3 regions of the Halomonas sp. NyZ770 genome follow, and region 1 is predicted to be linked to each of the others. Evidence: riboswitches for the same ligand, from Rfam matches in the RefSeq annotation. Region 1 holds a riboswitch; each other region holds the start of a gene.
The links. A riboswitch is a leader RNA that binds a small molecule or an ion and turns the genes downstream of it on or off. The one in region 1 is predicted to bind thiamine pyrophosphate.
Positions count from the first base shown of each region.

Region 2: it holds a riboswitch for thiamine pyrophosphate, as region 1 does, so the genes downstream of both, LG409_RS05010 (sodium:solute symporter) here and thiM (hydroxyethylthiazole kinase) in region 1, are expected to answer to the same signal.
Region 3: it holds a riboswitch for thiamine pyrophosphate, as region 1 does, so the genes downstream of both, tenA (thiaminase II) here and thiM (hydroxyethylthiazole kinase) in region 1, are expected to answer to the same signal.

Region 1 is NZ_CP085143.1:229,996-239,748, forward strand. Features, by position in the region: gene trhP (prephenate-dependent tRNA uridine(34) hydroxylase TrhP) at 1-540, shown strand, start outside; gene LG409_RS01105 (DODA-type extradiol aromatic ring-opening family dioxygenase) at 533-1,270, opposite strand; gene LG409_RS01110 (DoxX family protein) at 1,324-1,734, opposite strand; gene LG409_RS01115 (LysR family transcriptional regulator) at 1,827-2,747, opposite strand; gene thiE (thiamine phosphate synthase) at 2,744-3,358, opposite strand; gene thiM (hydroxyethylthiazole kinase) at 3,348-4,157, opposite strand; TPP riboswitch at 4,184-4,275, opposite strand; gene LG409_RS01130 (hypothetical protein) at 4,324-4,668, opposite strand; gene LG409_RS01135 (DUF2237 family protein) at 4,789-5,163, opposite strand; gene gloA (lactoylglutathione lyase) at 5,370-5,903, shown strand; gene LG409_RS01145 (DUF6164 family protein) at 5,905-6,270, shown strand; gene LG409_RS01150 (cupin domain-containing protein) at 6,251-6,943, opposite strand; partial or broken gene ampC (class C beta-lactamase) at 7,083-8,272, opposite strand; gene LG409_RS01160 (LysR family transcriptional regulator) at 8,420-9,307, shown strand; gene LG409_RS01165 (metal ABC transporter solute-binding protein, Zn/Mn family) at 9,328-9,753, opposite strand, start outside.
Region 2 is NZ_CP085143.1:1,054,611-1,064,363, forward strand. Features, by position in the region: gene LG409_RS04995 (CoA-acylating methylmalonate-semialdehyde dehydrogenase) at 1-713, shown strand, start outside; gene LG409_RS05000 (hypothetical protein) at 780-1,469, opposite strand; gene LG409_RS05005 (peroxidase-related enzyme) at 1,646-2,233, shown strand; TPP riboswitch at 2,306-2,409, shown strand; gene LG409_RS05010 (sodium:solute symporter) at 2,399-3,772, shown strand; gene LG409_RS05015 (diguanylate cyclase domain-containing protein) at 3,856-5,289, shown strand; gene LG409_RS05020 (magnesium transporter CorA family protein) at 5,304-6,272, shown strand; gene LG409_RS05025 (MFS transporter) at 6,311-7,495, opposite strand; gene LG409_RS05030 (alcohol dehydrogenase catalytic domain-containing protein) at 7,822-9,000, shown strand; gene LG409_RS05035 (proline racemase family protein) at 8,997-9,753, shown strand, end outside.
Region 3 is NZ_CP085143.1:2,912,734-2,922,486, forward strand. Features, by position in the region: gene LG409_RS13540 (IS1182 family transposase) at 124-1,479, opposite strand; TPP riboswitch at 1,681-1,812, shown strand; gene tenA (thiaminase II) at 1,898-2,566, shown strand; gene thiC (phosphomethylpyrimidine synthase ThiC) at 2,592-4,508, shown strand; gene aztC (zinc ABC transporter substrate-binding protein AztC) at 4,641-5,573, shown strand; gene aztD (zinc metallochaperone AztD) at 5,624-6,874, shown strand; gene LG409_RS18730 (CsbD family protein) at 7,175-7,504, opposite strand; gene LG409_RS13570 (DUF2955 domain-containing protein) at 7,497-8,594, opposite strand; gene LG409_RS13575 (HlyD family secretion protein) at 8,621-9,694, opposite strand.

The DNA.
Region 1 (9,753 bases):
ACCAAGTCCCACTACTACGTGGCGCGTACTGCGCAGGTGTATCGTCAGGCCATTGACGATGCCGTGGCAGGCCGCCCCTTCGACATGGGCTTGATGGATCAGTTGGAAAACCTGGCCAACCGAGGCTATACCGAGGGCTTTTACCGCCGCCATGTGCACGATGAGTTTCAGAACTACGAGCGCGGCCACTCCGTTGGCGTGCACCAGCAGTTCGTGGGCGACATCATCGGTGTCGATGCCACGGGCAGCCTGCTGGACGTCGAGGTCAAGAACCGCTTCGAGGTGGGCGATGCCATGGAGCTGATGCTGCCCGGCGGCAATCGTCGTTTCGTGCTGAAGCAGATGGAAAACGGGCGCGGTGAGTATCAGGCTGCCGCACCCGGCTCAGGGCATCGTGTCCGCATAGCGCTACCTGGCGCGCCCATCGCCCCGGAGCAGTGGGAGTTTGCCCTGCTGATGCGGGATCTTCCTACCGCTCCCTCCCACACTCCCGCCCACACTCCCGCCCAGGCCAGTCATCTGGGCGTGGCCGTCAGTTGAACGCGTAGACATCCATCGCCAGCACGCCGTGCTCGACGCTATGGTGCAGCCGCTGGCCCTGACCCCCGGCTCCCATGGCGACCAGTAACGGTTGGAAGTGCTCTGGCGTGGGATGGTTGCGCTGGGCATGGGGAGCCGTTTGCCATGTCAGCAGCGCCTCCCGCGCGTCTTTTTCCAGTTGAGTGTGTGCCCAATCGGCAAAGGCATCCACCCAGCCTGGTGCCTGGCTGCCCTGGGGCAGTAGCGCATGCAGGTTATGGGTCAGGCTGCCGGAGCCCACGACCAGAATACCTTCGCTGCGCAGGTGGGCAAGCCGCTGGCCCAGCTCCATCAGCGCCGCGTTGCTCCACCGGCTGGGAAGCGACAGCGACACGACCGGTAGCCTGGCTTCGGGGTACATCAGGGAAAGTGGCACCCAAACGCCGTGGTCCATGCCGCGCTCCACGAGTCTGGCACCGAGCGTGTTGCCCAGCGTTGCGGCCAGGGCTGGGTCCCCCGGTGCCGGGTACTGCACGGCGAACAACGCCGCCGGAAAACCGCCAAAATCGTGGAGGGTCTCGGGGTGAGCGCTCTGGCTGATGAGCAGCTCCGGCGTTTCCCAGTGGGCAGAGACCACGACGATGGCCTTGGGGCGAAGCGTCTGGCCCAGCTCACGCAGGAACTGGTGAGCGGGCGTGGGGGTCAGCGCCAGCATGGGCGAGCCGTGAGAGATAAACAGGCTAGGTAACATAAGGCACCTCGATGTGCGACCTGCCAGCGTAGGCACGTCAGCAGGCCAGTGGCTCACGCGAAGCGGCGTGCAACGACCAGGCTGCCGCTGCCAAGGCCGGCTTGCACGACCAGTGCAATGGCCCAGAATACCGGGAATTCCCAGCCGCCGCCCGGGTTGGAAAAGAGCCAGCCGTTACCGATATGTACCCAGGCGGCTCCCAGCAAAACCGGTACCAGGGCCAGGCTGACCCAGCGCGTATAGATACCCAGCAGCAGGGCCAGGCCTCCGCCGACTTCCGCCGCAATGGTCAGGTAGGCCAGAAAGCCTGGCAGGCCCAGCGACTCAAAATAGCCGACCGTTCCAGGCAGGGTGAACACGAATACTTTCAACAGCCCGTGGGCCAGGGTCATGATACCCAGGCTGATGCGCAGCAGGGCAGTGGCATGCAGGTGTGATGCTTGAGTCGTCAGTGTCGTCGTCATGGTGTTCTCTCGTGGTCGTCGGCATCCCCTCTGGATGCGATGACGCCACTTTACGACGACTGCCTGTCTGGATAATCCCTGCTTTTGGCACTTCACTGTTGCGCTGGGCGCGACAATCCCAGCGCCTTCTCCCAGGCGGGTGGGTCGCCCCAGGCAACCGTCAACTGGTCGATCAGGCGTGCCACTTTGGCAGGCAAAAACTGCCGGGCAGGATAGAGCGCGTGGATGTCCAGGTACGTGGGAGGTATCTCCTGCAATAGCGGCACCAGGCGGCCCTGGGCGATGCTTTCGGTCACCAGGAAGCTGGGCTGATGGGCGATGCCTAGCCCGGCTTCCGCGGCATGGGTCAGCATATCGCCGTTATTGCTCTCCAGCGGTCCGTCGACACTCAACCACTGCTGCCCCACGCGCCAGTCGCCGCTGTTCTGGCCGCTGCGATAGCGTAGGCAACGATGGTCGGCCAGCGCCTCCAGGCGGGTGGGAGTGCCGTGCTGTGCCAGGTAGTCAGGAGAGGCGCAGAACACCATCTGGCAGCGTGCCAGGCGCTTGGCCACCAGGCTGGAATCCGGCAGGCTGCCAATGCGAATGGCCAGGTCGTATCCCTCTTCGAGCAGGTCTACACGGCGGTCATTGAGGTCCAGGCGCACCTCCAGGTGGGGATGATCCCGCATGAAGCGAGCCACCTCGGGAGCCAGGTAGCGAGTGCCAAAGCTCATGGGCCCGTTGATGCGCAGTCGTCCGCTCACGCTTTGAAGGCCGCTACCCACTTCATTGGCAGCCTCCTCCAGAGCCAGCAGGATCGCCTGTGCGCGGGCCAGATAGCGCTCGCCTGCTTCCGTCAGGTGCAGCCGCCGGGTGGTGCGCTGTATCAGCCGCGCGCCCAGCGATTCCTCGAGCGCCATGACCCGGCGCGATAGCAAGGTGCGCGACAGGTCCAGGGCCTCCGCCGCCCGCGTGTAACTGCCCAACTCGGCCACCTTGACGAAGGCTGTCAGTTGGTCGAACTGGGTCATGACCTGAAGAACGCCTGGGCCGCCTGGCGTGGGTCAGGATGGCCGCAAATGGCCGAGATCACCGCGAGCCCGTGGGCACCGGCGGCTTTCACTTGGGCGGCGTGCTCGGCTTTCAAACCGCCGATGGCCACGCTGGGCAGCGGGCAGGCACTGGCCAGCTGGGCCAGCCCGGTAAAACCGATGGGCTGCGCGTGGTCCTGCTTGCTCCCGGTGGCAAACACAGGCCCCAGCCCCACGTAATCCAGCAGCGCCACGGGGGCACGCTGCAACTGCTCCAGGGTATTGATGGAGAGCCCGATGATCGCCTGCTCGCCCAGTACCTGGCGGGCCTGCATCACGTCCGTATCGCTCTGGCCAACGTGCAAGCCGTCGGCACCGCTGGCGTGCGCCACGCTCAGCCGGTCATTGATGATCAGCGGCACTCCGCTACCTGCCAGCACTTCCTTGAGACGCTTGGCCTGGGCAATCATAGCCTCGTCGCTGGCCTGCTTGTCACGTAGCTGGACCAGCGTGACGCCTCCTGCCACGGCGGCTTCCACGGTACGTTCCAGGCCCGTGGAGGCGCATAGCTGAGCATCCGTGACCAGGTAGAGCGTAAGATCAACCGACATGTAGGGTCTCCGAGTGAGGTAGTGCAGGCAGGTCATCTGCCGTGAGCGAGTACAGGGTATCCAGCAGCGCCACATAGAAACTGCCCGGCCCTTCGGCCTGCTGCCCGGCGCGACTGCCTGCCAGATTGAAATAGGTCAGGGCGCCGAGCGTGGCGGCCAGCGGGGCGTGACGGTTGGCCGCCACGAAGCCGGCGACCAGCGCGCTGAGCCCGCAGCCCAGGGTGGTTACTCGTGGCATCAGCGGGTGGCCGCCGGTCAAACGATACAGCGACTGGCCATCGGTGACGATATCGGTGGCCCCGGTCATGGCGACGACACAATGATACCGGCGCGCCAGGGTGATGGCCGCTTGGGTGGCATCGTCGGTGCTGACCGTGGCATCCACGCCCCGGCCTTGGTGGGCAAGGCCGCTCAGCGCCATGATTTCCGAAGCATTGGCACGAATCACACTGGGCTGGTAAGCCAGCAGGGACAGGCAGGTTTGCTGGCGCAGCCGCGTGGCACCCACGGCAACCGGGTCCAGCACCCAGGGCACCGCGTGGGCCTGGGCTGATTGGGCGGCCAGCTGCATGGCCTCGGCCCAAGGGGTAGAGAGCGTACCGATGTTGATCGAGAGCGCGCCCGCGATGGCGGTAAATTCCGCCACTTCTTCCTGGGCATGCAGCATGGCGGGGGAGGCCCCGGCGGCCAACAGCAGGTTGGCGGTACTGTTCATGGCAACGTAGTTGGTGATGCAGTGAACCAGCGGGGTCTGGTCACGCAGCGCGAGCAGCGTCTCGCGTGGGCTGGGTAGGGTCATGACTTCCTCCCGGCAGGGAGGTGGTGAATGGAAGCACCACGACTCCCTACGCCGGTGCTATCCGGTTCAGGTTCAAAGGGTGCTTCTCAGCCGCGTCGCGGCGCCCCTGTCGTAGGCGTACTATCCTCGGCCAGGCGGGATGTGTAAAGCCAATGGCGCGGAAAGATCAGCGAAACGCGATGCGCGTGCCGTAGGTCAGCATTTCATCGGGCGTCATGGCGCTGCCCGAGACGCCGATCATCTCGTCGCCACACTGGTCGGAACAGGTCAATACGCCGTGGGTCAGCCCAAGTTGCCCGAGGGTGTCGCGGATTTCGCCGGTGCCCAGAAACGTGCTGACTTGCCCCTGTGCATTGCTCAGGTCCGAGACGCCGTGGGCATGATGAAAGCGGACCTTGTAGATGCCATCCATCGAGACGACCTCCACGATGGGGGAAAAGCCGTTCTGTAGCGCGTTGGCCAACTGCTTCAACGTCAGGCGATCATCTAGCGTCATTTCAATGTCGGTCATGACACACTCCCAGGCTAACGATACGCTGAATGTACAGCTATAGAGATAGTAGTGTAGAAGAGCTGCATAGAAAATCCACTGCGACCAATGCCTGGGGAAGCGCTCCGCGCGCTGGCAGGCCTAGTGCACTGCATCCAGGGCGTGTTGTTGCAGTTTGATCAGCGGAATGATGTCCAGCGTGCGTGCATTGGTGCCTGACAGAATCACCGGCGGGGCCAGACCGACCTCTGCGGCTTCTGCCCAACGGTGGGCACACAGGCACCAGCGATCACCGGGCCGCAGGCCAGGAAAGCCGTACTCGGGGCGCGGGGTGACCAGGTCATTGCCCTGCGCGCGGGAAAACGCCAGGAACTCCTCGGTGACCATGGCACATACCGAATGAATGCCCACATCGTCGGTGCCGACCCGGCAAAAGCCATCACGATAAAACCCCGTCTTGGGCGAGTGACAGCAGGGGGTGAGCGGCTCACCCAGTACATTGAGATCACGTGACATGCGGCCTCCTCAGGCAGGGGCTAGAATTATCGCAGCGCCGCCCTCATACATGATCCAAGGGGCGGTAACGGCGGATTCGATGGGGTTCGCGTTAGCAGCAGCCTAAAGCCTTGTACATGGTATGGGCTTCGTCAAAGTATTTACGTACCAAAGTGCCTACTTGGGTACCAATTGCCAGATACATCACGCAGCAACAGGAGAAAGTCATGTCGTTTTCAGGTGAACAGCATCCCGGTGTTGCCCCTGCGGCTCCCCAGACCCAAGGGTTTCGGTTGAATCACACCATGCTGCGGGTCAAGGACCCGGAGCGCGCGCTGGCGTTCTATTCCCGCGTGTTTGGCATGCAGGTGCTGCGGCGGCTGGATTTCGAAGAGATGCAGTTCTCGCTCTATTTTCTGGCCAACGTGGAAGCCGACGACCAGGTGCCGGAGGACCAGAACGCTCGCACTGCCTGGACCTTCAGCCAGAAGGGTCTGCTGGAACTGACCCACAACTGGGGCACCGAAACCGAGCAGGACTTTGCCTACCACGACGGCAATGCCGAGCCCCAGGGGTTTGGCCACATCTGCTTCAGCGTGCCGGACCTGGAGGCCGCCCAGGCCTGGTTCGACGAGCACGATGTCACCTTCGTGAAGCGTGCCGACCAGGGCAAGATGAAAGACGTCATTTTCGTCAAGGACGCGGACGGCTACTGGATCGAAGTGATTCAGGCGGATCGCATGGCGGCATTGGGCGGCTAACATGGCACATCTGCTGTTCCGGTTGCGCCACGTGACCGATGAAGAGGCCATGGAAGTGCGCCAACTGCTGGATGAACACGGCTTCGACGTGTATGAAACCCAGGCGGGGTTTTTCCGCCTGGGGGTCGATGCCATCTGGCTGCGCAACCCGGACCAGCGAGATGACGCCGAGGCGCTGCTGGCGCAGTACCAGGTCGAACGCCAGGCCAGCGCGCGAAAGGCCCACCAGGAAGCGCTGGCCCGCAACGAAGCGCCGACCTGGGGGCGGCGTTTACGGGAGCAGCCGATTCAGATCGCGCTGGTGATGGTCGCCGTGATTCTGATCGCGCTGCTGACCCTGCTGCCGTTCATTGGGCTGGCGCGTTAGCCTGGCACACCGCATCCGTCAGGTGCCCGCGTTTCATGTACATCATGACGCCGTGTTCACCGGCCCGCAGCGATGGGGTGGCCCCAGGTGGGAAGCGGCACCAGCTGCCCTGCGGGTATTCGTTGCCCGCCTCGTAGAGCGAGCCTTCCAGTACCAGCAGTTCCAGCCCGCCCGGTAGCGCAGGGTAGTCGATGGTCACCTCATGCTCCCAACGTTCCAGGCTGACCCGCTCCTGCGCGTAGGTGTGCAGCATCTTGTAGCCGATGCCTGGCCGCCGGTCGGGCTGCCAGGGCAGGCGGTGGGCAGGAATGGCCAGCTGCAGCAGGTCGTTGTCATCGAATTGATGCAGTTTCACCAGAATCAGCGCACCCTCTTCGCCAATATGGGGCGTATGGCCAGTGCCAATGGGATTGCGCAGGTAGCTGCCCGCAGGGTAGCGGCCATGTTCGTCGGCAAACACGCCCTCCAGCACCAGAATCTCTTCACCGCCGCCATGGGTATGGTGGCTGAACTGGCTGTGCGGCGCGTAACGTACCAGGCTGGTGGCGCGGGCGACTTCCTCGCCAATCCGGTCCAGCATCATACGTTCCACGCCTGCACTGGGCGACGCGACCCAGTGATACTGCTCCGGCGTCATACAGGCAAAGTGGCTAAAATCGGCGTTCAGGCGCATGGGCTTGGCTCTTTGCAATGAGTGAGATGAGCAGGGAGAGGGGCTAGTCTCCTTTATCAGCGCTGCAAAACGCAATCTTCCCTCATGCTTGACCTCGTCATTTGCAAACAAACCGCCGCTCGAAAGCGGCGGTTTTTCATTACGGGGAGTCGGTCAGTGCACTGAGAATATGGTGAGCCGTCTCGATACGCGCCTGATTGGGGTAGTTGCGGTTTGCCAGCATCACCATGGCGATCTGCTCGCTGGGCACGAAGACCACATAGCCGCCGAAGCCATTGGTTGAGCCCGTCTTGTTGTAGTAGGCCGCTTGCCGAGGGGCTTGCGGTGGCGTGAGGCGATGTGCCGGGTTGGTCGCCAAAATCATCTCGAGCGAATTGCCTTCCAGCAGTGTCTCCAGGGTCACCGGGTAGTGATAGTGCTCCCAGCCCAGCCCAGGCCCTGGGTCATGGGGCCAACGTCGAAGTAGCCTGTGCGTGTCGTTGCCAAGGCGTCATCCAGCCGTTCCGTCGTGCCGCTGGCATTGGCCGGGTCTCGCATGTTCGCTTCCAGAAAGGTCAGCACGTCGGCGGCATTGGCTTTCAGCCCGTAGGCCTGGGCATCCAGCACGCCTGGATTCACCCGAATGGGCTCATCCTCCTTCGAGTAGCCATAGGCATAATGTGCCCGTTGCGCGTCGGGCACTTGAAAATGGATGTGTTCGAGCCCGAGCGGTATGAACAGCGCTTCTTCCATCAGCGTCTCGAAAGGGCTGCCCAAACGTTGCGCGGTGAGATAGCCCAGCAAACCGATGCTCGGATTGGAATACAGACGTTGTGCCCCTGGAGCCGATTCGGGTTGCCATTGGCGATAGTAATCGATCATTTGCTCTTCTGATTGCACCGAGTCCGGAAACTGCAGCGGAAGCTCGCCTGCCGTGTAGGTGCCCAGTTCCAGCAGGGTGATCTCATCGAAGGCACTGCCTTCAAGGGCTGGCCAGTAGCCGCTGGCGGGGTCAGAGAGGGAAAGGGCACCGCTGGCCTGCGCGTAGCCCGCCAGGGCAGCTGTGAAAACCTTGCTGATGGAGCCTAGTTCGAAAAGCGTCTCATCCGTGACCGGTTCATCCGTCTCCAGGTTTGCAAGCCCATAATTAAAGTAATACGGCTGTCCCTGAATGCTTAGCGCGACGGCCATGCCGGGGATACGATACTGTTCCATCAGCGGGGTGATCGTGTTGTCCAGCAACGCTTGAAGGTCGGCCTCATGAGGCTCTTCGAGCGCCCAGGCTGCCCCGCTGAAAAGTAAGGAGGAGGCCATGAGAAGACAGCGGCGTGCTGAAAACGGCGTGCGCATGCAAAACCCCTGTTGCGATGAGTCATGTCGGTGGAAGGCAGCTCTGGTCGATACAGAAGCCACGGGTGACTAAAATAAAGAGCGCGATGGGTCTCCACAAATGGCAAGATTTTGCATGAGCTATTAGAAAAATTTGGGGGTGGCGCAGTGCGTTCCTATTTGCCGTTGAAGGCTCTGCGGGCCTTTGAGGCATCGGCCAGACATTTGAGCTTCACGCGTGCAGCAGAAGAGCTGCACGTGACACAGGCGGCCGTGAGCCATCAGGTCAAGCGCCTGGAAGGGCTATTGAAGGTGCCGCTATTCACACGTTTGCCCCGAGGGCTAATGCTGACTCAGGAAGGCGAGCTGCTGTTGCCTGTGCTGAAGAATGCGTTCGATCAGATGTCGCACACGTTGGAGCGGTTAGGCGAAAGCCGTCATCGTGAGGTCTTGAACGTGGGTGTGGTGGGTACGTTTGCCGTGGGTTGGCTGCTGCCACGGCTGGCCGACTTTCATGACGCGTATCCGTTCGTCGATTTACGGCTCTCCACCCACAACAATCGTGCCGATTTAGCCGCTGAAGGTCTCGATTTTGCGATTCGCTTTGGCACGGGCGCCTGGCATGGCACGGCGGCTCAGCCACTACTGCCTGCATCGCTTTCGGTGCTATGTGCTCCGGATATTGCTGTACGGCTCGACACGCCAGCCGATGTGTTGCATGAAACCTGGCTGCGTTCGTATCGTGCCGATGAGTGGGCCGAGTGGTTATTGGCCGCCGGATTGCCTCGTAGCCTTCCCACGACCCAGAGCATCGTCTTCGACTCTTCCATTGCCATGGTGGAAGCCGCACTTCAAGGGGTGGGCGTGGCATTGGCGCCACCGTTGATGTTTTCTCGGCAGCTGAGCAGTGGTGCGCTGGTGCAGCCTTTCGACACCACTGTCAGTCTAGGTGGGTACTGGCTGACACGCCTGCAAGCGCGGTCAGAAACCCATGCCATGGCGTCTTTCAGGCAGTGGCTGCTCACCACGATCAACCTGCGTGAGGCTGAGCGGTAAGCAGCCGTTGACCTCAATAATCAGTGACGATGACCATGATCACCGTGGTCGTGGTCGTGGTCGTGGTCGTGGTCGTGGTCGTGGTCGTGGTCGTGGTCGTGGTCGTGGTCGTGGTCGTGGTCGCCATGACCATGATCATTGTGGCCTGGTTCGGCCAGGGCGGCGTGGAGTACCGTGGCGTTGTGGCGCATCATGCCCAGGTAAGTGCTGGCATCGCCCTCACTGGCCAGCGCATCCGCGTAAAGCGTGCCAGCAATGGGCAGGCCGGTTTCTTCGGCCAGTTGCACGATAATGGATTGGTTGGTCATGTTCTCGTGGAACAGCGCCTGAACGTTCTCCTGCTCGATCACGTCCACTAGCGCTGCCATGCTGGCGCCGCTGGGGTCTGCTTCGGTAGAGAGCCCTGCCGGAGACAGGAAGTTGACCCCATAGGCACGGGAGAAGTA
Region 2 (9,753 bases), 820 kb from region 1:
CCAACCGTAGTCAGGCCATCGACAGCCTTCTGGGGTCGGCTTTCGGGGCGGCAGGACAGCGCTGCATGGCCAATTCGGTGGTGGTGCTGGTAGGCAAGGCACAGGAGTGGCTGAGCGATATCGAAGCGGGCGCCCGCAGCATGAAGGTGGGCCCCGGTACTCAGCGGGATGCCGATTTGGGGCCGCTGGTGTCTCCTCAGGCCAAGGAGCGTGTCGAGCGCTTGATCACCGCCGGTGAAAAAGAGGGGGCAACGCTGCTGGTGGATGGCCGAGGCTATACGGTAGAAGGATACCCGGAGGGCAACTTTGTGGGGCCGACGCTGTTTGCCAACGTCACGCCGGAGATGACCATCTACCGTGAAGAAATATTTGGCCCGGTGCTATGCGTGGTGGGGGTCGAGACGCTGGACGACGCCATCGACTTCATCAACGCCAATCCGAACGGCAATGGCACGTCGATTTTTACCAACTCGGGCTGGGTGGCACGCCGATTCGAAACCGATATCGACGTTGGTCAGATCGGTATCAACGTGCCGATCCCGGTGCCGGTAGCTTATTTCAGCTTCACCGGCTCTCGGGCTTCCAAACTGGGGGATTTGGGCCCCAATGGTAAGCAGGCCATCGCGTTCTGGACACAAACCAAGACGGTGACTGCACGCTGGTTCGAGCCCGAGAACGTCTCCAGCGGGATCAATAGCACGATCGCTCTGTAGAAATCCGCTTGAAGAGTGGGTGACACGTCAGAAGTCTTCTTCCCGATGGAAGAAGACTTCTGTTATTCAAACGGGCTCGAACAGCGGCAGGCTGTCGCGCAGGAGCTGCTCGATAGGCTCAAGTTGGCTTTCATGCAGCACCAGAAGGTAGGGAGCATCTGGCTCATCGTTCAGCGGGGCCAGCAGGGCAAATTCGCCCTCTTCGAGATGGAACTCATGGATTTCGCGCAGGCCGTGGGGCGTTTCGCACTGAGAGCAGCGGTAAGTATCGTCTTCGCCATAGACCAGGCGATGATACATCTTGAACAGCGTGTAAAGCGCCAGCCCCCCTTCGAACGCTGGCCAGCGAGCAGGCGTTTCGCGGATATCCTCGTTCAGGGTCAGGCCTTCGGCTTCGGCACCTGCAATGGCGTCGGCCAGCGGCGCTGCCAGGATGGCGCTGCCATCGGCAGGTAGCGGTGCATTCTGTCGATTGGCCGCCGCAAAACGCGCAGCCGCGGCATGGAAATCTGCCAAACTGTTCAGGTGGAAATCAGCATGTTGCAGGTCTTCTGGCTCGAAGCCGCCGTTCTCCCAACCGTGAATCACCCGTAACGTGATTTGACCATGAGCGATAGGGCGAGCCAGCAATGTATGAAGCATGATGCGGATATGCAACTGGCGCTCATCCGTATCGTTTTCGAACGCACGGTAGGGGTCCGCGAACAATGCATGCAAACGCCCTGGCGTGTGCTCTCTTGCTTCAGAATAAGACATGGTGGTTTCCCTGTTCCAGACGCCGCTTGGCTCAACGCTGACGGCGCTTGTGAGATATGCTCAGCAAGAGTATGGCGAGCCTCAAGGTGTAATGAAAGCCTAAAGAGTTAGCATTTTGTTAACCATAAAGACGTATTGAAGATGACGGTCATCAACATAACAAGAAAGAGGTAAACATGTCTGCGTCATTAAGCCGATTTAATATCCCCGAGAGCCTGGACGACCTGCCTGACGACATTCGCAAGGCCATGTTGGCGGTGCAGGAAAAAGCCGGGTTCGTGCCCAATGTGTTTCTCATGCTGGCGCATCGCCCAGCGGAATTTCGCGCTTTCTTTGCCTACCACGATGCATTGATGGAGCGGGAATCCGACACCTTGACCAAGGCAGAAAAGGAAATGATCGTGGTCGCCACCAGCGCTCGCAATCGCTGCCTATACTGCGTCGTGGCGCATGGCGCGCTGGTACGCATCTACAGCAAAGACCCTCTGCTGGCCGACAACGTGGCCATCAACCACCGCACAGCGGGGCTGAGCGAGCGCCACCTGCGCATGCTCGATTTTGCGCTGCACAGCGCCATCGAGCTGGGGGAGTTGACGCCGCAGTGGCAAACCCGGTTGGCGGAAGTGGACTTTACCCTGGAAGACTGCTGGGACATCGGTGCCATCGCCGCCTTTTTTGGCATGTCGAATCGTTTGGTCACCCTGGCGGGAACCCCTCCTAATCCAGAGTTCTATCTCATGGGGCGCGTGCCGAAACCAGCCTAGGCCATGGTTCAGGACGCATTGTAACGCTTTACCAGGGTTCCCCTTTCAGTGAAGATACCGCCTTCATTCATTCACTGTCGCCAGGGGAGCCCATTGCGGGCTGAGAATGCGCGTCACGCAGACCCTGGAACCTGACCCGGTTAATACCGGCGGAGGAAGCGCGACATGCCGTACCTGACGTCTGCTGTGCTGGGCGCAGCGCTGTGCTGCTTTGCTTTTTTAGGCCTTCGGGCACGTTTTGGGGGAGGCTCGCTGGATGACTATGTCACGGCGCGCAACTCACAGACGGCAACCACCCTGGGGCTCTCTTTTCTGGCGTCGGGGATGGGGGCCTGGATTCTCTTCGCGCCTCCTGAAATCGGCGCGTTCGTGGGGCCGGTGGCTCTGTTGGGCTATGCCTTGGGGTCGGCGCTGCCCTTTCTGGTGCTGGGGCTCTACGGGCCCAGAATACGTCGGGCGCTGCCTGGCGGGCGCAGTATCGCCGAGTTCGCCGAGGTGTGTTACGGCAAAGGGGTCCGCCACTGTGTCACGCTGGCCTCCGTGGCGTACATGGGGTGTTTCCTGGCGGCTGAACTGACGGCCATCGGTGCCATTACCGCGCTACTGTCAGATGTTCCACCTGCCTGGGTCATCATTGGCGTAGCGCTGACGACCCTCGTCTATACTGTTCTGGGTGGCCTGCGAGCCAGTTTGGCCACCGACCGCTGGCAGGCTTGGCTACTGTTGATCCTGCTATGTGCCGTGGCGGGCGTAACGTTATGGCGCTTGCCTGCCATGCCCAGTGACGCGGCGTTGCCGGCCTTGCCCATGGGAACTTCGCTGAGCGTGGCATTGACACTGGTCATTGCCGTGACCGCAGCCAACCTGTTCCATCAGGGCTATTGGCAGCGGCTGTGGGCGGCTCAGGATAGCGCCAGTCTTGGCCGTGGGGCATGGCTGGGAGGCGGCATGACGGTGGCCGTGGTCATGGTCATCGGTGGAGTCGGCATGATGGCAGCGCTGAGCGGTGTGAACCTCGGCGAGCCGCCGATGCCCTTTTTTGCCCTGTTGGCAGAGGCTCCTGTCTGGATCACGCTACCGGCACTGGTGCTGGCCGTGACGCTGGTGACCTCCAGCGTGGATACGCTGCAAAACGGCATTGCGTCGCTGTGGGCAACGGGAGAGCAGCCACATGCCTTGAACAAGGCACGCTGGATCACGGTACTGCTGATGGTACCGGTGATTCTCATCGCCTTGCAGGGGCTGTCGGTGCTGAGACTGTTTCTGATTGCCGATTTGCTGTGTGCGGCCATCGTGGTGCCAGTGCTGCTGGGCCTGTGGCAGCGCATGACGCCACTGGCGGCCATCAGTGGTGGCGTAGCGGGCCTGGTGGGGGCGGTATTGCCGGGCTGGCTGGGTCAAGGCTCCTTGATGGCGGGCATCATGGCTGCCACGTTTCCTGGCAGTATTCCCACCCTCGGACCCTTCCTGGGAGCGCTGCTGCTCTCTAGTCTGGTCAGCGTCATCGTGGCCTGGAGTACCCCTGTGGGTAAGCGGTGACAAAAAAATCAAGGCGTTAGGCAGGCTCACAAGTTTCACGTTATGATGTTCAGGGGGTGTTAACGACATTAGGTGTAACGACCATGAGCCACCTGTTGCCATCGAATGAAGCGCTGCGTATTGCCGCCTTGCAAGAGCTGGCGTTGCTGGACACCCCCAATGAACCTGTATTCGACCGAGTCACTCGGTTGGTGACGGTCCTGCTGGGGGTCCCTCAATCTACCGTCACGCTGGTGGATACCGACCGCCAGTGGTTCAAGTCTCAGGTTGGGCTGGAACTTTCGGAAACGCCGCGCGACGTGGCGTTCTGTGCCTATACCGTGCTGGCGGAAGCGCCGCTGGTCGTCAACGATGCGCTTCAGGATCCGCGCTTCGCCAGCAACCCTTATGTCATCAAACCCGACGGCATACGCTTTTATGCCGGAATCCCTCTGAAAACCACCCAAGGTCTGGTATTGGGCTCCCTGTGTGCCATGGATTCGCGCCCTCGCGAACTGAGCCCCCAGGAGTTCACTGCGTTGCAAGACCTGGCCGATGTGGTGTCCGGTGAAATTCATTTGCGCGAGCGCTTGATACGGGAGGAGAAGCGTAATGCCAGTTTCAAACGTGACCTCACCGCGCTGCACAACAGCCTGGAACAGCAGATAGAGCGGCGTACCCGCGAGCTCAATCTGGTCATCGAGTCGGCCTACGACGCCTACCTGAGCATCGACGACCGTGGCCGGGTGCTGGACTGGAATCGCGCCGCACAGGCTATGTTCGGCTGGTCGCGCAAGGAGGCGTTGGCCCGCCCCATTACCGACCTGATGTTTCCTGCAGGCGTGCCCGGGCAGGACGATCCTTCACCCATCGAATGGAACGCCCGGCGTCGAGATGGTGGGCGCTTGCCGGTAGAGATTCGCCATCAGCGCTACGAACTCAATGGGCGTTGGCGACGCAGCCTGTTCATACACGACATCACCGAGCGCCAGCAGTTGGCACGCCTGCGTGACCAGGAGGCCAGGCAAGATGTCTTGACCGAGTTGCCCAACCGCCGAGCCCTCGACGAACGCTTGCCTGAGGCCATGGCGCGGGCTCGACGCAGTCTCGTACCGCTGGCGGTGCTGTTTCTCGACCTGGATGGGTTCAAGCGAATCAATGACCTGCACGGCCATGCCATGGGCGATGAGCTATTGCGAGACATCGCCAATCGCCTCAAAACCGCCGTGCGTGAAACGGACTTCGTGGCCCGTTGGGCAGGCGACGAGTTCGTCCTGGTGCTGGAGAATATAGAGCACGATGCCATCGCACCGCTGGCGCAGAAGTTGATCCAGCTCATTGAAATCCCCCTGTCCATAGGCGATACCGTGCTCAAGGTCAGCACCAGTATCGGTATTGCAGAGTATGTCCCCGGGGCAGAAGAAACCCCGCAAGAGTTGTTGAAGCGAGCCGATGTGGCGATGTACGAAGCCAAGCGAGCTGGCAAGGCGCAAACGCGCTTGGCAAGCCCTGCACTGCCTTCACCCGACGCCAGTTAATTCAAGGAAAGCACATGATTCGATGTCTGATGACCACACCAGAGGGAGAAGTGCGCGAAGGTGACCTCTCGCTGATCGATGTCTGGAAACGCCAGGAGGGCGCGCATATCTGGGTCGATATGCAGGGCGAAAGTGAAGCCAGCGAGCGCGAGGTGCTCGAGGGATTTTCCTGCCATCCCATGGCGATTCAGGATGCCCACAAGGTGCGTCATCCACCCAAGATCGAAGAGTTCGAGAATCATACGCTGATCATCTACCGAGGCATTTCCTCCTTCGATGCTCAGCTCAACTTCGTGCCTCAGCAGCTGTGCTTTTTCGTTGGCGAGCGCTTTCTGGTCACGCTGCATCCTGGCTTGGCGCTGAGTATCGAACGGTTACTCAACGACCAGGGCGCGCGGCTGCTGTCGCGTTCTCCCGAGCAGGTTGCCTTGCGCGTCATGTATACCTCGGCGGGCTTTTATATCGACAGCCTGCTGGAGTTCGAGACCGAACTGAGTGACCTGGAAGACGAGCTGCTGGAAAACGGCAATGACGTGCTGATGCGTCGGATTACCGCGTACCGCTCTCGGCTGGTCAAGATGCGGCGAGTGTTCAGTTACCACAAGGGAATCACTCAGGAGCTGACGGCTTACGACTACGCGCACCTCCCCCGGGGTGAGAGCGAGACGCTGCATGCCATCACCGATGTGGAGGAGCGCTTCGAGCGCCTGCACTCCTTGACCCAGATGTATTACGACATCTGTGGTGATCTGGTGGATGGCTACATCTCGATTTCGTCGCATCAGTTGAACATCACCATGCGGGTATTGACCGTCATTACCGCCATTTTCGTGCCGCTGACCTTTATTGCCGGTATTTACGGCATGAACTTCGACTACATGCCCGAACTTGGCTACCAGTATGGCTACTTCTTCGTTTGGGGCGTCATGGTGACCATTGGCGTACTGCTGATCTGGTTGTTCAAACGTAAAGCCTGGTTCTAGGCACCGTCCGAAAACGGGCTGTGCTCGGCCATACGGTGTCAAAAGTCGGCAGCAGAGCGAGCAAGAGTACGCAGTCGCAGTGTCAACAGGCACAGCGCAAGACCGATCGACAGCCATAGCGAGGCCAGCAGCACGGGGAAAGCGCCGGGCCCGGCGGTGTCCAGCAGTGGGCCCGTCAGCGAGGGAATGATCAGCGCTCCGCAGCCCGCTGCCGTAAAGATGGCCCCGGTGGTGCGGCCCCGCATCACCATGCTGTGGTTGCATAGCGCAAACAGCGTGGGGAAAAAAGCCGAGGCAGAGAGGCCAAACAGCAATGCCCCTGCGGCAAGCGAAAGCACACCTGCATGCCAGCCGCTGGCCGCGGCGAGCCCCATCGTCAGGCACGCACCCAGTATCTGCCAAGGCGCACACCAGCGCAGCAGAGGAATGGCCAGCAAGCGTCCCGCCGAGAGGGCCAGCCAGAACAGCGTTGCCAGCAGGGTGGCCTGCTCGCCGGGCAGCCCCGATAGCGCGCCATACGCCGTCACCCAGCCGGCAAACGTCACCTCGATGCCCACGTAGAGTGCAAACAGCAGCAGAAAAATCCCCAGCAGAAGAGGGTCGCGATGCTTGCGTGGGGCGGGCGTTTCGCTCACCCCGCAGGTCGCCCCAGGCATGGTGGGGCTGGCAAAGCGTGATAGTGGCCACAGCATGCCCGCGACGCAAAGTCCCACTACCCAGAAGGTCCAGTGAAACTGGCCAGTCAGCGACAGCGCTGCCACCATCACCAGCGGGGTCAGCATATTGCCAACGCTGAAGCAGAAGTGCAGTGCGCTCACATTGGGGCCTGCGGCGTCTCGGTGCAGCCACAGCAGCAGCGTATTGCCCCCGGCGTTCAGCGACACTTCAGAAAACCCCAGCAGCATGAACAGCAGTGCCAGCAACACGAGAAGCGGGCTCAAGGGCGCCAGCGCCAATCCGGCCACGGTGAGTATGCCCATGATCAGCAGCACACGATGCCCATTGAAGCGGTCCATCAGCAGTCCGGTGACCAGGGCTCCGCTCATGTTGCCCATGGCCCGAGCCGTGAACAGTACGGCAATCTGACTCATGGAAGAGCCGCTGGCACTTGCCAGGTGGGGCAGGGCAGGCCCCAGCAGCCCGCCGGTCATGCCAATGGAGATGAATAGACCAAAATAGGTCCAGGTCAGGCGGCGGTGATAGGCAGAGCTGAAATGAAGCATACCGTTCCTTGGCAGAGTCTGGGAGGCGCCCATGAACGATGAGCTTGACCCTTTTCGAAGTTGGCCACCATTGGCGAAAAGTTGACGCCCCAGGGGGAAAACGGCGCAAGCGGTAGGGAAACGATCACCCGGTATTGTTGGCCGCCGTTGCGGCTGGATGTCTTGAACCTGACCGGGCGTTTGTTATTGTCGTGGTATATGCACCGATCAGGAGCCAGCCCATGGCCAATACGGACCGCAGAACCTCACGTGTCACCAGCGCTGCCAATGATTCCGAGACTTCCATTTCCACCACTTCCATTTCCACCACTGCTATCCCCTCCAGCATGTCGGCCATGCTGCTGACCGGTCATGGCGATGTGGACATGTTGCATTATCGGCAGGACGTACCTACGCCTCAGCCTGGGGCCGGTCAGGTGCTGGTGCGCGTCACGGCGACAGCGAAAAACAACACCGACCGCAAGGCACGCGAAGGGCTCTATCCCACCAAGGGCAAGGAGGAGGTCACCTCGTTCGCCATGGGCGGTGCCCCCACCTTGAGCTTTCCGCGTATCCAGGGGGCCGATGTGGTGGGGCACATCGTGGCGGTGGGCGAGGGCGTCGATGGGCAGCGAGTGGGTGAACGTGGGCTATTGGATTTCAATCTCTACCCCGATGACCGTCGCGATATCAACCTGATGCCGGATTACTACGGACATGGTGCCGATGGGGGGTTCGCGGAATATATCGTGGTGCCTGCCGACCAGTTTCATCACATCGCCAATCCTGAGTTACCAGATGCCCCTCTGGCGGCCATGGGAATGTGCTCCTATCAGACCGCCTACCACATGATGACGGCGGCCAACGTGCGGGCTGGCGAGCGGGTGCTGGTCAGTGGGGCCAGCGGAGGTGTAGGCACGGCGCTGATTCAGCTGTGCCGCATCATCGGCGCCATCCCTTATGCCGTCAGCCAGCCCAGCAAGGCCGATGCCCTGCGCGGGCTGGGCGCGCAGGCGGTGATCGACCGAGGCGATTTGCCCACCTTCGTCGAGCGCGTGCTGCACGCCACCGAAGGGCGGCCCATCGATGCGGTCATGGACCTGGTGGGGGGCGACATGACCGACCTGTTCATCGACACCATGATCAGTGATATGTCGCAGCGCGCCACGTATCCGCGGCTGGCCATCGCCGGTGCCAGCGGTGGTAATCTCAGCGAAATCATGTGGACGCGCATCTACCTGTATCAGGTGCAAATCGTCGGGGTCTCCCATGGCACCCGTGAAGAGGCCGAACAGCTGATCGCCTGGATTCGCAGCGGCGAGCTGAAGCCGGTGCTGCACGGGACCTTCAAGCTGTCGCAGCTGCACGCGGCGGAGCGCTACTTCGTCAATCGCGGCAGCGACTATCTGGGCAAGATCGTGATCGTGCCCGATGCCCAGTGGGAGGCCCATGGGGCGCCGTTCGCGCTTCAGTCGGCTGCTCTTCAATCTGCCGCTCTTCAATCGGAACGGGAGCCTCGCCAGTGAATACCGTGCATACCATCAAGCTGCTGGACACCCACGCGGGAGGCGACGTGAGCCGTATCGTCACCGCCGGGATCGATACGCTGCCGGGCAGCACGGTGCGCCAGCAAATGGAGTATCTGCGTGACGACGCCGATGGCCTCCGGCAGCTACTGCTGGGCGAGCCCTATGGCATTCCGGAAATGTCGGTCGACCTGCTGGTGCCTGCTACTCACCCTGAGGCGGTGGCGGGGTACATCATCATGGAGGTGATGGGCTACCCGATCTACTCAGGCTCCAACACCTTGTGCACGGCCACGGCCGTTCTGGAAATGGGTATCGTGCCCAAACAGGAGGGGCTACAGCGCTTCAAGCTGGAAGCCCCGGCAGGCCTGGTGCAGATCGAAGCGCGGGTGCGCAACGGCGTCGTCGAGTCGGTGACCTGTGAAGGCTTGCCCAGCTATATCGACAGCTATCGCGATACGATTCTGGTACCGGGCATTGGCGACGTCACCTACTCGGTTGCCTACAGCGGTGGCTTCTACGCGCTGGTCGATGCCGAGGCGCTGGGCTTCAAGCTGGTACGGGACGAAGAGGCCGCGTTGGCGGCCTGTGCCCACAAGATCATCGAGGCCATCCAGGCCCACCGAGGGTTTTCCCACTACACTCTGGGCGATGTGGGGCCGCTGCCCTTTCTACACTTCATGGGGCCTGAAGAGCAGGTGGCGCAGGGCTATGTGCGTTCGCGCTCTGCCACCTACGTACACCCCGGCGTGA
Region 3 (9,753 bases), 1.3 Mb from region 1:
TTCTTCACCCCCCCCTGTGTTGGTGTTGGTGTTGGTGCTGTTGTGTGGCTCTTAACCTGCCCCTCAGCTTCTGCAAGGCGGTTCTGACGCCTTGCCTGCTGGCCGGTTGGGCGCGGCGAGCCCTCAGCCCGCCGTCAACCGGTGCATCCGCTTGATATTCCACGCCATGGTGGCCAATCGCCACTCGCCGCTGACCTTATCCAGTCCGCGTAGCGAGAACTGCCGGAACCCCATCACGTGTTTGATGATCCCGAAGACCGGCTCCACGGTATGTTTGCGCAATGCGTAGAGCGCTCGGCCCGCCTGCGTCTTCAAGCGGTGTGCCATCTGTTCGACGGGGTCCTCGCTCTCCGGGGCAGGCGGATCCGCGGCGAAACGTTCAAAGACCGGAAGGTGATGGACGTCTCGCTTCATCGCCAACAGCGGTTCGATACCATGGTCATGGCAGGCCTGGATATTGCTGGCACTGAAGTAGCCGGTATCACCCAGCAGGTGGTCAGGTTTTCCCAGCGTTTCCGGGTAACCTTGCCAGGCCGTCAGTAGCGGCATGACTTGCTGCTTGTCATTGGTCGCCTGCGTGACGTGGACATGGGTCACCAGCAGACTCTCGGTATCAACCGCGGCTTGGGCGTTGTAGCACTGATCAAACCCCTTGCCGGTGACCGGCATGATGCGCGACTGCGGGTCGGTGAAATTGATCTGATCCTTGTCACGCGGGCCACCAGTGGGCGGTTCGGGGTCACGCCCACGGGGCTTCTTGCCGGCCTTGCGCTGCGCCTCCCGCCGCGCCACCTTTTCCTGATAGGCGGCTTGCTCGGTGGCGTCCCGCTCCTCGGCGCGCGCCTCGATCTTGGCCTTCGCCTCAGCGATGGCCGCCAGGCGGGCTTCACGGCGGGCAATCTCGGCGGGGATATCCATGCCGTCGGCCGCGTCCTCCTTGTCCGCCGACTCGGCCCGCTCGGTCAGCGCTTTCACCTCTGCCCTGAACTGTGCCTCCAGCTTCTTGGCATGGCCATACGACAACGCCTTGTGCTTGCTGGCGTTGGCCTTGAGCTTGGTGCCGTCCAGGGCGATGGTGCCAAGCTTGAGCAGCTTCATCTCGCGGGCCAGCAGCAGCACCTGTACGAACAACTGTTCCAGTTCCGGCAGAAAGCGGCGGCGAAAGGTGGCCAGCGTGTCATGGTCGGGATGGGTATTGGCGGCCAGGTAGCGGAACGCCACCGAGTCATAGGTGGCACGCTCGATCTTGCGGCTGGAGACCACCCCGGTGGCGTAGCCGTAGATCAGCAGGCTCAGTAGCACCGCCGGGTGATGTGCCTTGGAACCCCGCCCCATGTAACGCCGGGTCAACGTCGAGAGGTCCAGTTGTTCGACAACATCGACAACGAACCGCGCCAGGTGACCATCGGGCAACCACTCGTCTACCGAAGGCGGCAGCAGGTAATCGGTCTGGCGATCCACAGGGATGAAGCGGCTCATGGCGATCTTCTCAGCTCGGCGATGACGGTGGTCAGTATCTCACGGTGCAACGGAAAGACCGACAGGCTGCTAGGCAATGGATTTGCAGGTGTCAGAAGCCTATTGGGTTAGTGAAGGGCAATTATGCTTCCATGAAGCCTGTGGTCGATCAAGTTAACGCCCCCTTGCATCTCCCCCACTCGCCTCCTACACTGCGCTGAATACTGCTTGACGGGGTGCCGGTGGAACCGGCTGAGATCGCTATACGGCTGGCTGCTACAGCAAGTCGTCACGGCGGGGCCCGTTGAACCTGATCCGGCTAGTACCGGCGTAGGAATCAAGCGGTGGTTGGGGTGCGCCGTGTTCACCTGATTCCTTGCCCCAACTCACTCTCCCTTCGCCCGTGCGCCGGTTCGCTGTACCACCGGAGGCATCTAATATGGGCTACCGCTTTACCGATCTCACTACCGCTTGCCAAGCCGATTGGCGCGCTTACATCGAGCACGATTTCGTGCGCCAATTGGGCAACGCCACGCTGCCTGAGTCGTCGTTTCGCCACTACCTGAAGCAGGATTACCTGTTCTTGATCCACTTCGCCCGCGCCTACGCGCTGGCCGCTTACAAAAGCCCCACCCTGGCGGATTTGCGCCAGGCCCACGAGGGCCTGAAAGCCATCGTGGATGTGGAGCTGGGCCTGCACGTGGGCTTTTGCCAAGAGTGGGGCATCAGCGAGCAGGAGCTTGCCGAACTCCCCGAAGCCCGCGCCACGCTGGCCTACACCCGCTATGTGTTGGATACCGGCAATCGCGGCGACCTGCTCGATCTGCACGTGGCGCTGGCCCCGTGCCTCGTCGGCTACGGCGAAATCGCCAACTGGCTAAACGCGCAACCCTCTACGCTGCGCGGCGCGCAAAACCCCTTCGATGCCTGGATCGCCATGTACGAAGGCGAGGAGTTCCAGGCCGCCATGCAGGCAGAGCTTGCGTGGCTCGATACCCGCCTGGCGGATGTCACCCCTGCCCGTTTTGCTGAGCTGAGCAAGATCTTCCGCGATGCCACCCGCCTGGAAATCGACTTCTGGCAGATGGGCTTAGACCTTTCTGAATAACCTCCTACAACACAGAGCAACCGTCATGACTAAGACCGTCAAAAGCAAAACCGCGCACTTTTTAGCCGAAACCGCCCAGGTCGATGCCGCCGCAGTGGCCCCACTGCCCGGCTCTCGCAAGGTGTACGTGGAAGGCTCACGGCCGGATATTCGCGTGCCGTTTCGGGAAATCACCCTCTCGCCCACCAAAACCAGCGGCGTGGATGAACAGAACCCGCCGCTGCTGGTGTACGACACCTCCGGCCCCTACACCGACCCCAACGCCCGCATCGATTTGCGCCAGGGCCTGCCGGAGCTGCGCCGGGCCTGGATCGAAGAGCGCAACGACACCGAGTTTCTGGATGGCCCGACTTCGGAATACGGTAATCGCCGCGCCAACGACCCCACCCTTGCCCAGCTGCGCTTTGATTTGACCCGCACCCCGCGCCGGGCGAAAGCGGGCAAGAACGTGACCCAGCTGCACTACGCCCGCCAAGGCATCATCACGCCGGAAATGGAGTTTATCGCCCTGCGGGAAAACCAGCGCCGCCAGGCGTTGGGTACGGCAGAGGTAGAGCGCATTCTGGGCCATCAGCATGCGGGCCAGAGCTTCGGCGCCAGCTTGCCCAAGGAGATCACGCCGGAGTTCGTGCGCGATGAGGTGGCCCGTGGCCGGGCGATCATTCCCAACAACATCAACCACCCGGAAAGCGAGCCGATGATCATTGGCCGCAACTTCCTGGTGAAGATCAACGGTAACCTGGGCAACTCGGCGGTTACCTCTTCCATCGAAGAGGAAGTGGACAAGATGACCTGGGGCATCCGCTGGGGTGCGGATACCATCATGGACCTCTCCACCGGCCAGAACATCCATGAAACCCGCGAGTGGATCATCCGCAACTCGCCGGTGCCGATTGGCACGGTGCCCATCTATCAGGCGCTGGAGAAGGTCAACGGCATTGCCGAAAACCTCACCTGGGAGATCTTCCGCGATACGCTGATCGAGCAGGCGGAACAGGGGGTGGATTACTTCACCATTCACGCGGGGGTGCTGCTGCGCTACGTGCCGCTCACCGCCAACCGCGTCACCGGCATCGTCAGCCGTGGCGGTTCCATCATGGCGAAGTGGTGCCTGTATCACCATCAGGAGAGCTTCTTGTACACCCACTTCGAGGAGATCTGCGAGATCTGCAAGCAGTACGATGTGGCGTTTTCGCTGGGCGACGGCCTGCGCCCCGGCTCCATTGCCGATGCCAACGATGAAGCGCAGTTCGCTGAACTTGAAACACTGGGTGAACTGACCAAAATTGCCTGGAAGCACGACGTACAGGTGATGATCGAAGGCCCCGGCCACGTGCCCATGCACCTGGTGAAAGAGAACATGGACAAGCAGCTGGAGTACTGCGACGAAGCGCCCTTCTATACCCTCGGCCCGCTGGTGACGGATATCGCCCCCGGCTACGACCACATTACCTCTGGCATTGGGGCGGCGATGATTGGATGGTTTGGTTGCGCCATGCTCTGCTACGTGACGCCGAAAGAGCACCTGGGCCTGCCCAACAAGGATGACGTGAAAACCGGCATCATCACCTACAAGATTGCTGCCCACGCGGCGGATTTGGCCAAGGGCCACCCGGCGTCGCAGCGGCGCGATAACGCCCTTTCCAAGGCGCGCTTCGAGTTCCGCTGGGAAGACCAGTTCAACCTGGGCCTGGACCCGGATACCGCTCGAGAATTCCACGATGAAACCCTGCCGAAGGATTCCGCCAAGGTGGCCCACTTCTGCTCCATGTGCGGGCCGAAGTTCTGCTCGATGAAGATCAGCCAGGAAGTGCGCGACACCTACCGCGACCGCACCCCGGAAAATGCCAGCGAAAGCGACGCCGAGGCGGTGAAGCGCGGCATGCAGGAGCAGGCGGAGAAATTCCGCCGGGAAGGCAGCGAGCTGTACCAGGAGGTGTGACCGCTCTCCCCCCGCCTGCGGGCGGGGGGAGCAACCCACTGGATGTTCGGCCCCTTTGATGTTCGGCTTCTTTGATGTTCGGCCCCTTTATTGTTATGTTATAACATATATACTCAATCAAGGAGCCTCACCGTGGGTCTGTTGAAACGCGTACCTTCTCTGCTGGCGGCGGGCATGATGGCGCTGGGTAGCCTGAACGCCATGGCCGATGAGCCCGCCCTGAACGTGGTGGCCTCGTTCTCGATCATCGAAGACCTGGCCCGCCAGGTCGGTGGTGAACGCATCGCGCTGACCAGCATCGTGGGCGCCAACGACGACGCCCACGTTTACGAGCCCACCCCCGCCGACGTTCGCCAGGTGGCGCAGGCAGACGTGGTGCTCATCAATGGCCTGATGTTCGAGGGCTTTCTTACCCGCCTGATCGAGGCCAGCGGTACCGAAGCCAGCGTGGTCACCGTCTCGGAGCACGCGGTGCATCTCGAAGACCCCATGGGCGGGCACTACCACTTTTATGGCGACCGGGCGGTGTTCCATGAAGCGCCCTACGACCCACACGCGTGGCAGTCGGTGCCCAATGCCAGAGCGTATGTCGTGCGCATTGCCGACGCCTTCTGCGAGGCGGATCCGGAAGGCTGTGACGCCTACCGCACCAACCAGCAGCGCTACGAACAGGACCTGGAAGCGCTGGAGCAGGAAATCCATGAGCGCATCGCCAGGATTCCCGAATCCCGGCGTACCGTGGTGGTGGCACACCATGCCTTTCGCTACTTCGAAGAGGCCTACGGTGTGCGCTTTCTGGCCCCACACGGGGTCTCCACCGAGTCCGAAGCCACGGCCGCCCATGTGGCGCAGCTGATCGATGCCATCGAGCAGCAGAGCGCCGTGGCGGTATTTGCCGAAAACATTTCCAACCCTCGGCTGGTCGAGCAAATCGCTCAGGAGGCCGGCCTGTCGCTCAGCGGCACCCTCTACTCGGACGCGCTGTCGCGGGACGATGGCCCGGCGGCCAGCTACCTCGACATGATGCGCCATAACGTCTACACCCTGGTGACGGCGCTGCAGTAGCCACCCAGGTGATTAACCACGCCCCTTCTGGGCTCAAGGAGAGAGAAACGATGACCCCGATGTTTGTAGGCAAAGCGTTGACCGCGCTCGCTTTCGCGGTAGGCAGTGCCGCCGTGCAGGCCCACGACCACTCCCATAGCCATAGCCACAGCCATGGCGACGATGAAAACGTCACGGCCTGGCGGCTGGTGGTCGCCGACCAGCAGGATGCCGTGGTCCACGTCATCGACGCCACGGAGAAGTCGCTGCTGGACACCTTCGAGCTGGAAGGCCCGGCGGCGCTGCATCGCACCCGTAGCGGCGAGGCGGTATTTGCCGTGCAAGGGGCAGCAAACACGGTGTCGGTGATCAATACCGGCATCGCTTTCCATGACCACGGCGACCACGCCGATATCGAGGTGGCCGCCCCGGCGCTGCTGAGCACGGTTCTGGAAGGAGAGCGCCCCGCCCACTTCGTCGAGCGCCAGGGCTACATTGCCCAGTGGTTCGATGGTGAAGACGAAGCCCGCCTGTTCACCGAAAGCAGCCTGTTGGCAGAGTCCCCCGAGGTCCGTACGGTGCCGGTGGAGGCGGCGCACCACGGGGTGGCCGTGCCTTTCCACCAGCATGCGGTAGTGACGGTGGTCAACCCGGAAGATGCGTCTCAACGCCCGGTCGGTGCCAAGGTGCTGGATAGCGACGGCAACCTGGTCGGCGACGAAGTGGCCTGCCCTGGGCTGCACGGTTCGGCGGGCTCTGGCAGCCTCTATGCGTTGGCTTGCCACACCGGCCTGCTGCTGATCGCCACGGAAGACGGCACGCCCCAGATCACCCACCTGCCCTACCCTAGCTCCCTGCCGGAAGGCAGTGCTTCCACTCTGCTGGGCGGCACCGGGCTACAGTACTTCCTGGGTAACTACGGGCCAGACCGCGTGCTGCTGGTCGACCCCACCGAAGGTGAAGTAGGCTTCCAGCTGGTGCAACTGCCTACCCGTCGCGTGCACTTTGCGGTGGACCCGATTCGCGCCCGCTACGCCTATGTGTTCACCGAAGATGGCCAGCTGCATCAACTGGATGTGCTGAACGGCGAGCTGACCCAGTCGCTGCGCCTGACCGAGCCCTACTCCATGGATGGCCACTGGAACGACCCGCGCCCACGCATTGCCGTGGCGGGTGAGCATATCGTGGTCACCGACCCCGCTACCGAAACGCTGCACTTCGTCAGTGCGGAAACCTTCGAAAAGGTCGATGAGATGGCCCTTGAAGGCAAACCGTTCAATATCGTGGCGGTGGGCGGCACCGGCGTCTCTCACGGGCACTAGGCTTTGTACGAAAGGTCGGCGAGCGATGGCCAGACAAGGCAAAAATCGGCGAAAAGACGGAGTTTACAAGGTGTAAATGAGTACTTTGAGCCGATTTTTAACGCCGTATGGGCGAGCGTAGGCAGTTTTCGTACAAAGCCTAAGCCTGCTGGCCCCTTTGACGGCTCGCACAAAACAACACCGGAGCCCAAGGGCTCCGGTGTTGTTTTTGAAAGAGTATTGGCCGCCGGATCGATAACCTGAACGGTTGGCCTTGGGGCTAGCCATCCGGCAACGAATACATACTCGGTGGCTGTCGTATTACTTCTTGAGCTTGTCCTTGGCTTCTCCCTTGCCTTTTTGCAGTTCGCCCTTGGCCTGCTGCGCTTTGCCTTTGGCTTCGGTTTTGGTGCTACCCGTCGCCTTGCCAGCCGCCTCTTTCACTTTGCCTGCTGCCTTGTTGGCCGTGCCTTTTGCTTTATCTGAAGTACCTGCCATGACGAACACCTCTAATCCGTTAGTAGGGAAGCGGCCGCTGTACTGCGGGTCTACCTGACCGTGCGGCCTGTTATCAGCGTAGCGGGTATTGCCAAAGTTGCCCATTTTCTTTTTTGCAAAGGCCTGGTGCCTGTTCAAGCGGCCTTCAAGCAAGCCGAGTGGCCTCAAAGCGGTTCAGCACTCGTTGCACGCACGCCATCACTACCAGCGTTGCCACCAGCGCCACGCTCATGGAAGAGAAGCGGTACAGCGCGCTATACACCAGGTCCTGCTGAGGCCCCAGCGACTGCCCGAACAGAATGCCCAGCGTGGTCAAGCCGCCAAACCCGATGCCAGAGCCGCCGCCTTCCAGAATATGCTCGCGGGCGAACAGCATCAGCCCCAGCCAATAGAGCAGTATCACCAGCAGGAAGTGGTGGCTTTGGGTATAGAGAACGAGCTGCATGGCCAGCGCCAGGTTGCATCCCAGCAAGGTGCCCACGGCGCGCTTGGCCGCCGACACCCGAGCGCCCTGATACCCCAGCGTGAACAGAATCAGGATGGTGGCCATTTGCGCCGATAATGAACCCTGCAGGTCGAACACCTGGAACACCACGAACGAGAGCGTGGCCGTGATCCCGCCCAGCAGGGTTTCATGGCGCACCTGGGCAAGCGGCTTGGCTGCCCTGGGCGGCGGCTGGCGGGGCTCGGTATCGGGGAACAGGGTATGCATCAGCATGGCGATGAACACGGCCAGCACGCTGGCCATCAGGTTGCTGGCCAGCAAATCGCCCAGGTCTACGCTGGGGTAGCTGGCAAAGTGCAGTAGTATGCTCAGCGTCAAGACGCCGTTGGCACCGAACAGAAACAGCGGCCCTCTGGCCATCAAGGAGAAGCGCAGCAGAAACAGCCCCAGCACTACCAGCGTCATCACCACCGGCATGTGCTTCAACAGCCCCACCACCACACTGACTTCCAGCGCGTTGAGACTGCCATTGGCCAGAAACTGACGGATGATGCCAGCATTCAATACAGGCACCATGCCCAGCAGGAACATCGGGAATACGGTGAAAAACACCCCGTAGTTCCAGCCCATCAGCTGGCTGACCACGAACCCCAGCAGCCCGCCCCCCGCCACGCGCACGCACTGGCGCAGGCCGTTCTGGTCCAGGCGGCTCGCGGGCCGCGCCTTGGGCGGATGACGGAAACCCTGTTTGAATCGGTGAGTGAGCCGCCTGCTAAACCGAACCATAGACGTAGGCATGTCAGTAAACCGTGTTAGTAAATATGTCAGTAGACATAGTGCAGCCAGCTCACCAGGTGCGCCTGCAGCCAAGCGAAGGGCGCCGCCAGGGCATGCTGGCCCGGCCATAGCTGCACCGTTGCCCGTGCTCCGCTGGGGGGTAGTGAGGCCAGGTGGGTGCTCAAAGGATCGTCCAGCGCAATGTGCAGGCGCATGCGCTGGGCATCTCTTACCCAGCGGTCGGAGGTAGGAATGCTGGTCAACTGACCGTCGGCTGCCAGCTGCCCTTCGCGTACGCCCGCCTCCAGGGCGGTAACGCGGCCCTTGGCAATGTGCCCTGGCAAGGCATCGAACACGACCTGAGCCTCGTCGCCCACGTTCACATGGCGCAGGCTCTTTTCACGAAAGTCCGCGACGATCTCTGCTCGGTCGGCCACCAGCGCAATCACCGGCTGCCCCGCTGGCACATAATCCCCCGGCTGAAGCTGCAGATTGGCCACCACGCCCGCCTCGCGGGCGCGTACCTGGGTTCTTTCCAGGTCCAGCTCGGCGCGGGCCAGCGCATTGTTGGCCTGGCGCAGGCGAAGATTGGCCTCGCCCTCCTCCCCCAGCTGCACCTCCAGGCTATCGATTTGTGCGCGGGCGGAAGTCACGGCCGCCTGGGCGGTATGCTCGGCGGCCACCTGCTGGTCGTACTGCTGGCGGGAGATGCCCTGCCGCCCCAGCAGCGCCTCGGCCCGGCGACGTTCACCGCTGCGCTCCTCCAGAGTTGCCTGAGCAGACACCAGCGATGCCCTGGCCGCCGCCAGCTCTGCCCGCAGTCGCGCGTTCTCCTGCTCGGCCTGCTCACGGTTCAGCAAGGCCTGCTGCCGGGCCAGCTCGAACGGTGCTGGCTCCAGCCGGAACAACACGTCCCCTGCGGCTACCCGCTGGTGGTCGTTCACCAGTACCGCCTGCACGGGCGCCCCCAGCTCCGGGGCTATCTGGGTCACCGGCCGCATTACCCGTGCCTCTGGGGTCATCGGCATGAAGCTGTCAGCTACCAGAAAATAGACGAACAGCACCGCAAACACCGCCAGCGCAATACGTACCCAGCGGCTGAAACGTTGATCAGGAGTCATTGGCGTACTCACACACTGCCCCTCGGGAAGCCCCAAGGAAAGCATCAGAAGGAATACTT